3 regions of the Companilactobacillus alimentarius DSM 20249 genome follow, and region 3 is predicted to be linked to each of the others. Evidence: predicted binding sites of a transcription regulator. Region 3 holds the regulator's gene; each other region holds the start of a gene.
What was found. Region 3 encodes HrcA, which represses chaperone genes, less so after heat shock. Its sites were predicted from a motif close to TTAGCACTCNNNNNNNNNGAGTGCTAA; they were not measured.
Positions count from the first base shown of each region.

Region 1: LA20249_RS05320 (ATP-dependent Clp protease ATP-binding subunit) is a predicted target of HrcA. The motif match lies at 1,853-1,879, and genes of this name have one in related genera.
Region 2: LA20249_RS07285 (Hsp20/alpha crystallin family protein) is a predicted target of HrcA. The motif match lies at 2,163-2,189, and genes of this name have one in related genera.

Region 1 is NZ_CP018867.1:1,097,988-1,103,000, reverse strand. Features, by position in the region: gene LA20249_RS05320 (ATP-dependent Clp protease ATP-binding subunit) at 1-1,805, opposite strand, end outside; gene LA20249_RS05315 (phosphocarrier protein HPr) at 2,131-2,397, shown strand; gene ptsP (phosphoenolpyruvate--protein phosphotransferase) at 2,397-4,121, shown strand; gene LA20249_RS05305 (hypothetical protein) at 4,242-4,991, shown strand.
Region 2 is NZ_CP018867.1:1,515,534-1,520,546, reverse strand. Features, by position in the region: gene LA20249_RS07295 (LacI family DNA-binding transcriptional regulator) at 1-614, shown strand, start outside; gene LA20249_RS07290 (Hsp20/alpha crystallin family protein) at 1,137-1,574, opposite strand; gene LA20249_RS07285 (Hsp20/alpha crystallin family protein) at 1,657-2,094, opposite strand; gene LA20249_RS07280 (DUF488 domain-containing protein) at 2,265-2,624, shown strand; gene LA20249_RS07275 (helix-turn-helix domain-containing protein) at 2,652-3,497, shown strand; gene LA20249_RS07270 (APC family permease) at 3,682-5,013, shown strand, end outside.
Region 3 is NZ_CP018867.1:777,623-782,635, forward strand. Features, by position in the region: gene dnaK (molecular chaperone DnaK) at 1-1,254, opposite strand, end outside; gene grpE (nucleotide exchange factor GrpE) at 1,295-1,885, opposite strand; gene hrcA (heat-inducible transcriptional repressor HrcA) at 1,902-2,948, opposite strand; gene LA20249_RS03770 (hypothetical protein) at 3,125-3,598, shown strand; gene ribF (riboflavin biosynthesis protein RibF) at 3,631-4,575, opposite strand; gene truB (tRNA pseudouridine(55) synthase TruB) at 4,588-5,013, opposite strand, start outside.

The DNA.
Region 1 (5,013 bases), 320 kb from region 3:
GCACCAAATCCTACATTAGCTTCTTGCATGCCTTGACCGGCATTAGAAGTCATAATAATGATAGTATCCTTAAAACTAACGGTTCTACCTTGAGAATCAGTTAAACGTCCATCATCGAGGATTTGCAAGAACATGTGCATAACATCAGGATGGGCTTTTTCAATCTCATCTAATAGGATAAGACTGTATGGATTACGACGAACCTTTTCAGTCAATTGGCCAGCTTCTTCGTAACCAACGTACCCTGGAGGTGAACCGATCAACTTAGAAATTGAATGTTTTTCCATATATTCAGACATATCGAATCTGATCATTGAATCTTCTGAACCGAATAACTCACGAGCAAGTTGTTTAGCTAATTCGGTTTTACCAACACCAGTAGGTCCTACAAATAGGAATGATCCGATAGGACGACCAGATTTGTTAAAACCAACTCTGTTACGGCGAATAGCACGAGCCACATCACCGACAGCTTTATCTTGTCCTATAATATGAGCTTTCAAATCAGGTTCAAGATCTTTCAATTGAGCCTGTTCATTAGATTGTAATTCGCCAACGGGAATGTTGGTTTTTTCTTCAACAATTTTTTGAATATCTTTTTCAGTAACAATACTCTTGTCAGCAGGCTCGCTCTTAGCGCCATCTTTCATTTGCTGGAATTTGGTTACTTGATCACGATAGTAAGCAGCTTTTTCATAATCTTCATTACGAAGAGCAGCTTGTTTTTGAACTTCAGCGTCAGAAATCTTATTGTCTAAATCAGCCATATCAACATGATTGATTTGTAAGTTCTTTTTAGAACCGGCTTCATCAATTAAATCGATTGCCTTATCTGGCAAGAAACGATCCTGAATGTAACGTGCTGATAGTTCAGCCGCAGATTTGATAGCTTCATTTGAGAATTTTACATGATGATAATCCTCATATTTTGGTTGAATACCTTTTAAAATTTGGACCGTTTCATCAATGCTAGGTTCGTTAACCTGGACAGGTTGAAGACGACGTTCCAAAGCGGAATCTTTTTCGATTGTCCGATATTCATTTAGAGTGGTTGCACCGACTAGTTGTAGATCGCCACGAGCTAGGGCAGGTTTCAAGACATTTCCTGCATCCATACCACCTTCAGCATTACCAGCACCAACGATTTCGTGAATTTCATCGATGAATAAGATGATTTCCTTATTCTTTTGCAATTCATTGATCAATTGTTGCATTCTTTGTTCGAATTGACCACGTACACCAGTACCTTGAACTAGTGAAACTACATCTAAGCGAACAACGCGTTTATTCTGTAATTTTTCAGGTACGTCACCGTCAACAATTTTTTGTGCTAGGCCTTCGACGACGGCAGTTTTACCAACACCTGCTTCACCAATTAGAACAGGGTTATTCTTAGTTCTTCTATTTAATATTTCGATTACACGGTTTATTTCCTTGTCACGACCGATAACAGGATCAATTTGGCCTTTTTTAGCCAAAGCAGTCAAATCAACTCCATATTGGTCTAAGACTCCATTACCTCGAGGACGACGGGAATTTCCATTTCCACCGCCAGCTTGAGTTTGGGGACCTTGTTGTTGTTCAAAAGCATTAGGTTGTTGTGCACCATTTAAGGCGTTAAACAAGTCTTCAAAACTAGAAAATCCACCTGATGGATTTTGTGCCATATTATTCATACCTTCATTAGTTTGATTTCTTAATTTTTGATAACAGTCCTGACAGAGATTGATTTCTGTTCGTTGACCATTAACACTTGTATATAAATGAATTGTCGCTTCATTTTTATGACAATTCTGACAAAGCATACGCACCCCACCTTTCCTTTTGCTCAGGATACAACGGTAGTATATAATTAGCACTCGACTAATGCAAGTGCTAAGTCTTGAAAATTTAAATTTTTATTTATTTAATGATTATTAGGAAAACTTTTTCAATAAGCACTGAAAAAGTTTTATAATATAAACGCTTTCAGCGACAGGGGTTGTAAGCGTTAAACGTCTTATCATGACTGTGTTATATCGCTATTTTTTATGCAAACCCCTTGTGAAAAATTGAAGATAATGGTAAATTAATTAGTGAATATTTGTAGTGTAACTACAGAATTTTATATTATATGGTGAGGTATTAATTATGGAAAAGAAAGATTTTCACATTATTGCAGAAACAGGTATCCATGCACGTCCAGCTACTATGTTGGTACAAACAGCTAGCAAATTTAGCTCAGACATTAACATTGAATTCTCAGGCAAATCAGTAAACTTGAAGTCAATCATGGGTGTTATGTCACTCGGTGTTGGCCAAGGTGCTGACGTTACAATTACAGCTGATGGTGACGATGCTAGTGATGCAGTTGCTGCTATTGGAGAAACAATGACAAAGGAAGGATTGGCAGAATAATGGTTAAAACTATTAAGGGAATTGCAGCTAGTGATGGTATCGCTACTGCTGAAGCATACCTTTTAGTTCAACCAGATTTGTCTTTCACTAAGAAAAGTATTTCAGATGCTGATGCAGAAATCAGTCGTCTTAAGGATGCTATTTCAACATCAGATGATGAGCTTACAAAAATCAGAGATACCGCTAAGGAATCTCTAGGTGAAGAGGAAGCTCAAGTTTTTGATGCCCACAAGATGATTTTGGCTGATCCAGAATTTACAGGCGCAGTTGAAAAAGAAGTTTCTGATAAGAGTGTTAATGCTGAACAAGCATTGCATGATGTTTCGGAAAACTTTATTTCAATCTTCGAAGGTATGACAGATAATCCATACATGCAAGAGAGAGCTGCTGATGTTCGTGACGTTACAAAACGTGTCATGGCTCATTTATTAGGAGTTGAATTACCAAATCCAGCTTTGATCGATCATGAAGTGGTAATTATAGCTCATGATTTGACACCTAGTGATACAGCTCAATTGAATAAGAAGTATGTTAAAGGCTTTGTAACTGATATCGGTGGTCGTACAGCCCACTCAGCTATTATGGCACGTTCACTTGAATTGCCTGCTGTTGTTGGTACTGACACAATTACTAAGGATGTTAAGGTTGGAGACACTGTTATTGTTGATGGACTAAACGGTGCTGCTATCGTTGATCCATCTGATGAAGATATTAAGAGCTATACTCAAAAAGCTAAAGACTTCGCAGAAGAAAAAGCTGAATGGGAGAAGTTAAAGGACGAACCTTCAGTTACAGCTGATGGCAAGCACTTTGATATCGCTGCTAATATTGGTACACCTGATGACTTAAAGGGTGTTATTGATAATGGTGCCGAAGGTATTGGCTTGTATCGTACAGAATTCTTGTACATGCAATCAGATAGTCTTCCAACTGAAGAAGATCAATTCAAAGCTTATAAGAAAGTTCTAGAAGGAATGAATGGTAAGGCAGTCGTTGTCCGTACAATGGATATCGGTGGTGATAAGCACTTGCCATACCTACCACTTCCAGAAGAAATGAACCCATTCTTAGGTTATCGTGCTATCCGTATCAGTTTGGACAGACAAGAAATCTTTAGAACTCAATTAAGAGCGTTGCTCCGTGCTTCTGCTTTTGGTAATCTACGTATCATGTTCCCAATGATCGGTACTTTACAAGAGTTCAGAGATGCTAAGAAGGTCTTTGAAGAAGAAAAATCTAAGTTAGTTAAAGACGGTGTAAAGGTTTCCGACGACATTCAATTAGGAATGATGATGGAAGTTCCTGCCGCAGCTGTATTGGCTGACCAATTTGCTAAGGAAGTTGATTTCTTTAGTATTGGTACTAACGACTTGATTCAATATACAATGGCCGCTGATCGTGGTAATGAACATGTTTCATACCTCTATCAACCATACAACCCTTCAATTTTGAGATTGATCAAACATGTTATTGAATCAGCTCATAAGGAAGGCAAGTGGGCCGGCATGTGTGGAGAAGCTGCTGGTGACAACACAATGCTTCCATTGCTTTTGAGCATGGGTCTTGATGAGTATTCAATGAGTGCCACATCAGTTCTTCGTGTAAGAAGTTTAATGAAGAAATTAAGCACAAAGGATCTTGCTACACTAGCAGATCGTGCTGTTAATGAATCAATTACTAATGAAGATAATAAGAAGCTTGTTGAAGAATACTTGAATAAGTAATTCTTTTAAGGCATAAATATCCCTGACTTTTAAATAAGTTAGGGATATTTTTTGTGCAATATAATATATCTTCTCGAAAGCAGTGATACACTTTTGATAATTCAAAAAAGGGTGTCGAAAATGAAATTTAAATTATTAATGATAACAATATTAAGTTTGATATTGCTCTCAGGATGTAATAAACCAATAAGTCACGATTCAATCGCACAACAGGGCCAGAGAAAAAGTGAGATAAAAGTTAATCAGAAGCGCTGGCAAGGACGTTTAGAGAAAGTTAAAGTAATTGACCAGCCTAATTTTAAAAAGGCCTTCACGACTGTTCCTAATGGGTATGATGACGAGAGTATGAGCTTACAAAGTCTAAAAAATGCTAATCAATTTGTTGTTAAAGGACAAATTGTCAATCTTAATTCGATGATAGGAAGGCCTTTGGCTCCAGAAACTAAAGCAACGATTTATATTGAAAAGATTATTAGTGGTGATAAATCATTAGAGAATAAAACTATCAAGACAGTATTTGCAGGTGGATTTGCTCGTGTAAGGGATTTATATAGTAGTTTTGGAATTAATAATCCTCAAGAAGTTGTTTATTATCCTAGTGAAACTTTCCCCATTCCTAAGATTGGAACACAGGTCATCATGGGAATAAAAAAATTTCGTCCTGAAAATATTGGACAAAAGAAGTTGTATAAAAGATTCAATTTAAATACTAATAATTTTTATACAATCAATAATCCAGAAACAACTTTCTGGGTTAAATCTCATCATAAATATAAATTAAATAATCCAGCTTTTTATCAAGAAAAATCTCAATATAAATTCAAAAATATTTATAAATTAACAAATAGATTTAATCAAAATAGAATTTAAAAATATGTTACGCTAGTAAATA
Region 2 (5,013 bases), 740 kb from region 3:
ATGGATTGATTTTTACTTCTCGAGCAATTTCTTTTGAAAAAATCCAGGAATATCAAAATTATGGTCCAATTACTTGTTGTGAAGATACGTTAAATTTTCCCATTTCTTGTGCTTATACTAATCGGAAAATTTCATTTATCGAAGCTTTTAAATTACTCAAGAAATTGGACTTTCAACATATCGGCGTTACGATAAGCCGTAACGAACGTGAGAGTCGAAGTGCCAAATTGACGATTGATTCATATCATGAAGTCTTTCAACATGAGATTCCTGAAAAATTGGTTATTCGTGATATGCAGTTTTTTAGAGACGGTATCAGGGCCGCAAAAGAACTAACGACTAATAATAAAGAATTGGATGTAATTTTTGCTAATGGCGACCAAGTTGCTGCGGGTATAATTTACCAGTTGGATAAAATGCAAATCAAACTTCCAGTAATTGGACAGGAGAATCTGGATTACAGTTTTTTGATGGATTTTTCAACAATTGATCATAAATTGTCAGAAATAGGGGAATATGCTTTTTGGTCTCTATTTGAAGATAAGACGGTTAAGAAATTGATTCCTTCAGAATTCATTGCTCGAGGTGCACTTCAAGAACGAATGCAAAAATAAAAACACCCTGATTGGAGGATGTTTTTATAGGGGATTATGTTGGTTTGTAGGGGGGATGAAGAAAAGAATCAGTGACTCTTTTTTTCAGTTTATACTTATTGGCTTATCGTTTAATTACGATTTAAAAGTAAATTTAAATTACGGATAGCCCATTTATTGATAAGTCTTTTATTTTTATAAATTCTTAGTCCTTTGTGACTCACTGAGCCACATCCCATGAGAGTAGAAAAATCTACTCTTCACTGAATAGTATATCGTATTTTTAAGTCAACTACTACCAACTGAGACTCAAAAGACAATAAAAAAAGTACCTCGGGGAAAGGTACTTTTTTATTAGGGGATTAAATATATATGTTATAGGGGGGTGAGAAAAGGGATTACTTATATCTCTCATCTACAAATACTATAATACTTAACCTTTATGAATTATATATTTATAAAATGTGAAGATTTTGTGAATTCGACATTTATTAAATGTACGATTCAAAATAGAATCAATCCCTCGCCCCCATATAACTATAATTAGTCGATGTCGATGTGATGTTGTGAAGGTGTTTCCTTTTCTAGTTTAGGAAGAACGACTTTCAAAACACCATTATCATAAGTAGCTTTGATATTTTTAACATCAGCTGCTGGTAAATGGTATTGTCTCATAAAGCGACCACTGGAACGCTCGGACATAATCATATCGCCATTTTCGTCATTATGATCATTGAAACTGTCACGACGACCGCTAACAGTTAAAACATCGTTTTGATAGTTAATGTCAATATTCTTCTTATCAAAAGCAGGCATATCGACGTGAACTTCATAATCCTTATCGCTTTCCTTGATATCAGTCTTCAATGATGAGTCTTCCATTAGATTGTCTTCAAAGATTGATGGGAAATTGTTCATCCAACCATCATTATTAAAAAAGTTTTTCATCAAATTGTTACGATCCATAATTTCGTTTGCCATAAATTATATACTTCCTTTGTTTATTTTTTAGCACTACTGTAGATGGAGTGCTAATGAAACGTCAAAAAAAATAGTAAAACAATTAGCTGATTTGAATGTGGTGTCCAGAGTCAACGTCTTTCTTTAATTTTGGAAGCGTCAATTGAAGAACGCCATTATCATAGGTAGCTTTGACATTGTCTGGATCAACTTCTGGCAGATTGTATTGTCTACTGAAGCGTCCGCTGGAACGTTCTGACATAATCATGTCGCCATTCTTATCATTATGATCATCGAAACTGTCACGATGACCTCTGATAGTTAAAATATCGTTGTTGTAAGTAATATCTAAGTTCTTTTTATCGACTGCAGGAAGATCAACCTTTAATTGATAATCCTTATCTGTTTCTTTAATATCAGTCTTTAAATATGAGCTTTCTGGGAAATTGGCATCAAATATTGATGGAAAATTATTCATCCAAGAATCATTATTGAACCAATTTCTCATCAGATTGTTACGATCAGTAATTTCATTTGCCATAGATCATTACTTCCTTTCCCTTCATTACAAATACAGTATAAGACCTATCCGGATTAAAATTCAAGAATTTAGCACTCTCAATTGCTGAGTGCTAAAAATGTTAAAAATATGAAAAAAATAATCATATTTGATGTGATACAATAAAATTGATAAAAAAGAGGATGTTAAAGATGACTAAACTGGTTTTAAAGCGTATCTACGATAAAGAATTGCCAGCTGGATATCGAGTTTTGGTGGATCGACTTTGGCCTCGAGGGATGTCGAAAGTTCGGGCCGATCTTGATTTGTGGGCAAAAGAAATCGCCCCTTCAACTGAATTAAGAAAATGGTTTGGACATGATCCAGAGAAATATTTAGAGTTTAAAAATAAATATTTGGATGAAATTAACAATAATCCTTATACTCAAGAGTTTTTAAAAACAATAAAGGAAGCTCTCTTGAAACAAGACGTACTTATTTTATACAGTGCAAAGGATGAGGAACATAACGATGCTGTAGTTCTAATGGAATATCTAAATTCAAATATTTAAATATTGTAGAATGGTTGGCTAATGATCATGGAAGAATTTGATTTGCAGTCTCTGTTGTCTAGTAATGATAAGTTGCTTATTCATTTACTACAATCTTATGCTCAAACCAATGAGATAGCTGTTTTTGTATTGAATAATGATGACAATTTACAAGCTGGTGTGTTTGGTAAGTTATCAGAAAGCGACGCTTTATCAAAGGTAGATAAGATGGGGGATTTATCTAAACTTAGTGTCAATAAATATAAGTATAGTATTGAATATGCCGACGCTCCGGTGAGAATAGCTGCAATTAATCAACGAATCGGTAAAGTTTGTGTTGCCTGTGATGTTGAAAAAAGCGCTGACATGAAAAATGTTTTAGTGATGCAAAAACTGAATAGACAAGTTGATTATTTACGCTATTTAATTGAAAGCATTGCTAACTTGATTATTCAAAATCGTGGAATTGATGATTTCGTTATTAAATATTCCTTGGATCTGAATAAAGAAATTGATAATCTGGACGAAAATGAAAGTGATGCTTTAAAAAGAATTAAACATTTATCAACATCGAATGGCTCAATCATAGCAGCCATCGAATTCATTGATAATAATTTGGATAAGCGTTTAACTTTAGATCAATTTTCTGGTCGAGTATATTTGTCAGATTATTATTTTAGCAAGCTCTTTAAAAGGGAAACGGGGTTGAGCTTCTCAGTTTATTTGAATGCCAGAAAAATTCAAAAGGCAATGATTCTCTTGAAAGAATCCAATCAGAGTATCAACGAGATCTCAGATTCATTAGGATTTACGAGGTTAAGTTATTTTAGTCAGACTTTTAAGAAGTACACTGGTTATGCACCTACAAAATATCGGGTTGAAGATATCAATTAATAATAAAAAATGTAGGAAAGATGGCGCGTTAATAATCGTCATTTTTCCTACATTTTTTGTAAAGGATGATTGAACGCGTGTATACGATTTATATACATAAGTCCTTTTTTTATGAAAAAAATTGTAGTAAAATTTAAACTTAATGTTAATAACTTGTTTCTGCGTAATTTAAGGAGAAATTTTTATGAAAAATGTCTTTAAAAAAGAATCTGTCGATACCTACATAAAGGCTGATTCGAGACTAACAAAGAGTTTAGGTGCAAGAGATCTGTTGTCACTAGGGATTGGAGCAGTAATTGGTACTGGTATTTTCATTTTGCCAGGGCATGAAGCGGCGTTACATGCAGGACCTGCTGTGGCAGTGGCTTTCTTGATTGCAGCATTGGTGTCTGGTTTAGTGGGGATGGCCTATGCAGAATTTTCATCAGCAATGCCTGTTGCTGGTTCAGCGTATTCGTTTGGTGCCGTGATTTATGGTGAAATTGTTGGCTGGATTCTTGGCTGGGCTTTGATTTTGGAATATTTTCTAACCGTATCAGCCGAGGCAGTTGGCTTCGCCTCGTATTTTAACAATAATATTTTAGGCGCTATAGGTGTCAATTTACCCAAGTATCTCTCAGCAGGACCACTAGAAGGTGGAGTTATCAATATCTCGGCGACTTTAATCGTCTTGGTGATTGCTGTAATTATTTCTTACGGTGCCAGTCTTTCTAAAAAGGTTGAGAATGTGGCAGTAATCATCAAAGTAGCAATCATCATCTTGTTCGTAGTTGTCGGTTTCTTCTATATTAAGTCGAGCAACTATGTGCCATTTTATCCGAAAGAGTTTCATACAAAGCCATTTGGTTTAGGCGGGATCTCGACAGCCTGCTCAACCGTTTTCTTCGCCTTTGTCGGTTTCGATGCATTGGCAGCTAACTCTGCTGAAACGATTGATCCCAAAAAGGATATGGTCAAAGGTATCTTGGGAACCGTCGTCGTTGCCGTGATTTTGTACGTTTCCTTCTCCTTAGTATTGACCGGAATCGTTAATTATAAGGAATTGAACGTTGATGATCCAGCAGCTTACGCTTTGAAAGTTGTTCATCTGGATACTTGGAATAAACTAATCACGCTTGGAGCATTGGTGGGTATCTTTACATCGTTATTAACAATGTTTTTCGGTGGCTCACGACTAGTTTACGCATTAGGACGTGATGGATTGTTGCCAAAGAAAATGGGTCAAGTCGATTTCAAACATTCAGTTCCACGTAATGCCATTATCGTGGCAACAGTCGTTCAAGCATTCTTTGCTGGATTAGTTCCCTTGACTGAATTGACCTCCTTGATCAATGCCGGAACCCTTTTAGCCTTTATCTTTATTTCCTTTGGAATAATTCCTCTACGTAAGAGAAAGGATATTCCTAACGATGGCTTCAAAATGCCTTGGTACCCAGCACTGCCAATCTTTGCAGGCTTAGCAAGCTTATATTTCTTGTTAATGCTGCCAGCTATCTCCAAGATTAGTGTTGGCTTG
Region 3 (5,013 bases):
CATTGGACGTTCACCTTGAAGAACGTGGATATCAACAGCACTTTGATTATCAGCAGCAGTTGAGAATACTTGTGACTTACTTGTTGGAATAGTTGTATTTCTGTCAATCAATTTAGTGAATACTCCACCCATTGTTTCAATACCAAGTGACAATGGTGTGACATCAAGTAAGACAACATCTTTAACATCACCAGAGATAACACCACCTTGAATAGCAGCACCTAAAGCAACAGCTTCATCAGGGTTGATTGAGTGATCGGGAGCTTTACCAGTCCACTTAGCAACAGATTCTTGAACGGCTGGAATACGTGTTGAACCACCGTTTAAGATAACCTTGTCAATGTCAGAATTTGTTAGATTTGCATCTTTCAATGCATTGTCAACTGGAATCTTAGTTCTTTCAACTAAATCTGATGTCAATTCATCGAACTTAGCACGTGTCAATGTTTCTTCCAAGTGTAATGGACCATTAGCACCTGATGAAATAAATGGAAGACTGATTGATGTTTGAGCAACACCTGACAAATCTTTCTTAGCTTTTTCAGCAGCATCCTTCAATCTTTGAAGAGCCATCTTATCTTGTGATAAGTCAACGCCATTCTTTTCCTTGAATTGTGCAACTAGCCAATCGATGATCTTTTGGTCAAAGTCATCACCACCAAGATGTGTATCACCATTTGTTGAAAGTACTTCGAAGACACCATCGCCTAGCTGAAGTACAGAAACATCAAATGTACCACCACCAAGGTCATATACAAGGATCTTTTCGTCACCCTTATCATTATCTAGACCATAAGCAAGTGCTGAAGCTGTTGGTTCGTTAACAATACGTTGAACATTTAAACCAGCAATTTTACCAGCATCCTTAGTAGCTTGTCTTTGTGAATCATTGAAGTATGCAGGTACTGTGATAACAGCGTCTGTTACTTTTTCACCTAAGTAGTCTTCAGAAAACTTCTTAATGTGTTGAAGAATGAATGCTGAAATTTCTTGTGGTGTATATTCCTTACCGCCAGCTTTAACTTTGTATCCAGCCTCACCCATGTGACGCTTGATTGAAGAAACTGTATCAGGATTTGTGATTGCTTGTCTCTTAGCAACTTCACCAACTTGAATTTCACCATCTTTGAAAGCAACTACTGAAGGAGTAGTTCTGGCACCCTCTGGGTTAGTGATGATCTTTGGTGATCCACCTTCCAAGACGGCTACAGCTGAGTTTGTAGTACCTAAATCAATACCGATAACTTTTGACATAAACTAAAACCTCTTTTTAAATTTTTAATTATTATTTTTATTATTGTGCAACAACGACCATCGCTGGACGCAAGACACGATCTTCTAATTTGTAACCTTTTTGCAAAACTTGTACTACAGTATCCTTCTTATGCTTATCATCAGCAGGAACTGTCTGAACAGCTTGGCTGAACGTTGGATCAAATTTTTCACCAGCGTTGTCTATTTCAGTTACGTGATTATTTTGAAGTGCCTTAACCATATGTTGTTGAACCATTTCAATACCCTTTTTCAATTGCTTGCTGGCTTCATCGTCAGCTTCAACATTTAGAGCACGTTCAAGATTATCCAAGACAGGAAGAATTTCTGTTGCCAACTTTTGACCATCATATTTAAGAATACCAGAAACTTCTTTATTATGACGATTGTTCATGTTTTGAATTTCAGCTTGGCTTCTTAAGAATTTATCTTCCAAATCCGCATTCTTAGCTTTTAGATCTTTAATCTCTTTATCTTTGGGATCGATCTTTTGAGCACTTTCTTTTTTCGCTGATTTTTCAGCCTTTTTATCAGTCTTTGAAGTTTCCTTAGCAGCTGATTCTTCTGCTTTTTTAGAAGACTTCAAATCTGGATCTTTTTCTTTATCTGCCATTACTTCCTCCTAAATTTCAAGAATCATCATACCTTGAATAATAATCGATCAGTCTTTTGGCTAATTCAACTCTAAATTCACCTAACAATCCAATTAATTGTGAATAATGCATTGTCGTTGGTCCTAACAAGGCAATAACACCTTTACCGTGATGACCCACATCATAATTAGCAGTTATAATGCTGTAATTTTTCAATGCATCACTACCAAGCTCACTACCTAAACGAACTTTGATACCATCGTCTGCGATACTTGGATCTAACAATTTTCTTAAATCAGTACTTTGATTCATCAGTGAAAATAATGATTGAACTTGTGATAAGTCTTCATTATTAGCATAATTCAAAAGATTCAATTGACCATCAACATAATACTTTTCAGATTCAGCTTTCTTAAAGAGCGTATCCATCATATCTAACAATCCATCAGACGAATACATATACTCAGAAAGAATTGCTGGAACATCTTCATGCAGCATTTTAATGACCTTAGGCAATGGCTTTCCTACCAACTTATCATTAACAATATTAACTATTTTTTCAATCAATGAAGTATCAAAATCATCATCAATTGTATAAATGTTATTTTCTACATTATTATCACTCGTAACAATAATTGCCATAAGCTGATGTGGATTCAAAGGAACGATTCTAAATCCTGTTAGAAGGATCGAATTGCTCTCTGGACCCAAGGTAATCGCCGTATAACTAGTTAAATGAGATAAGATCTTAGCAGATTGTTCGATAATATCGCCTATTTGATGATAGGTTTTACCGAAGTCATCGTCGATCCTTTGTGCAATATCTTGCGGTACACTAGTCGGCTGTACCAAATGATCAAGATAATAACGGTATCCCATTGCTGAAGGAATTCTTCCTGAAGAAAGGTGGGTTTTCTCGAGATAACCTACTTCTTCAAGAACTGCCATTTCATTTCTGATTGTTGCAGAACTAACGTGAAACGGTAGTTGATTCATCAACGTTTTTGAACCAACCGGCTGGCCGGTATCTGTAAAAATGCGCACGACTTCTCTCAAGATTGCATCTTGACGTTGTGATAACATTATACCGTCCTCCTTTTAGCACTGTTCATACCTGAGTGCTAACAATGTAAAATATAACAATCTATCCTTATGGTGTCAAGTATGCAAGCTCATTTTTAAAAATTATTTCTTTAATTGCTTTTTTTAATAAAAAATATGATAGTATCAAGGCAAAATATATATGATGAGGTGTAATTATGTCTAATCAAATTATCAGTGTAAAATTCATGCGAGCCCACAATTATCAAGAATTAGTTCAGGCTCCCACCTTAATCTCACTGACAGCCGGTAAGGCCTACAGCTACGTGAACGTTGGTTTCAAAGTCAAAATCAACGATTTAGTTATTGTACCCAATAGTGGCTACAATGAACTTCCCGTTGTCCCAGCAGTCGTAACGGCACTCAACAGTGATTATGACCTAGGAATTGCTACTCGACCTATCCTTGCAGTCATCCCTCAAGAGATCATCAAGAATCAAGAAAATAAATCTATCGAAGTACTGGAACATTTACAAAAACGTGCCGAATTGTTGGATGATCTTGAGACCATTTATGAACAAAATACTAAATTACAGAAATTCCAAGAAATGGCGAAATCGAATCCACAAATGGAACACCTACTAAAGAAATTAGTTCAACAAGACAAATTACTCAATGAAAATAAAGATTAATTAAGAGAATCCATCTATTATAAAAATTACGATTAGATGGATTCTTTATTTTGCAAAATTCGTAAAGAATCCTCTTTATCTTGTTGCAGTTGTTTGATTAAACCATCAGCTCCGGAGAATTTTACTTCACCACGCAGGCGATCTACCCATTCCAAACGAAGCCTTTGACCATAAATATCTTGATCAAAATCAAAAATATTCGTTTCAACAGTAACGCCAGTATTCTCTTTGAAGGTAACATTATACCCAACGGAAGTCATAGCACCATACCATTTTCCATCAATCTCAACTCGGGTTGTGTAGACGCCAATTCCTGGCAATAATTGAGCTTCATCTACTGCTAAATTAGCTGTGGGAAACCCCAAAGTTCGTCCACGTTGCAACCCATGGATTACTGTACCTTGATTTTGATAGCGGTAGCCGAGAAAACGATTGGCAGACGAAATTTGTCCTTCACTGATAAATTTTTTAATAGCACTAGAGCCAATCTTTCGGTCATCAAGCGATTGTTCCGCTACAGTAACTGTCTCAAATTGATCTCGACTATACTGAGGCAATGTCATCATATTAGCAATATCTTTTTTACCATAAGTATAATCAAATCCAGCCACAACAAACTTGGCCTTTAAATCAATCATGTATTGATCGACAAACTCTTGTGGTTTCAATTGAGCAAAGTCTTGGCTAAATTTCACAAAATACATTATATCCACGCCTAATTTTGCTACTAATTCAGCTTTTCTAGACATGGTAGATAAATACTTATAATTTTTTTCATGTTGATAAACAGTTCGTGGAGAACGATCAAAGGTTAACAAAACCGACTTTAAATTATGCTTTTTAGCTAAATTGACACCAGTTTTAATCACTTTTTGATGTCCTAAATGAACCCCATCAAAAAAACCCATGATCAAAACAATATCCTCATCTGGTCGTTGCTTTTTTTTCAACGGATGCTTAACATTTATTATCTGCATTTTTAATCTCTTCTATTTATTATTTAATAACATTAAATCAGGTATCCACATATCACGTATTTTATCATACTTATAAAGTGCCTTTGTGGTACCTGCTTTCATGACCCGTAATTGCTTTGTAGTATCCGCATTTTTGAGTTCTAAGAAGCCCCCATGAAGTACCCTTACTTCCCACTCATAATCAGTTAATTCGTGGCTAGGAACATCTTTTAGGACATCATCAATTTTTCTTAGGAAACTGTGGTCATCCTCAGCCATCATCTTTTCAATTTGTCCCAAGGTATATGTTTCTTCTATTGAAAAGCCAGCACTTTTTACTCGTGTCAGTTGTGACATAAAAGCGGGCAAGCCCAATAGATGACCGAACTCCACTGCTAGAGTCCTCACATAAGTCCCTTTAGAGCACTTAACATGAAATTTAATTGTTTGAAGTCCAGA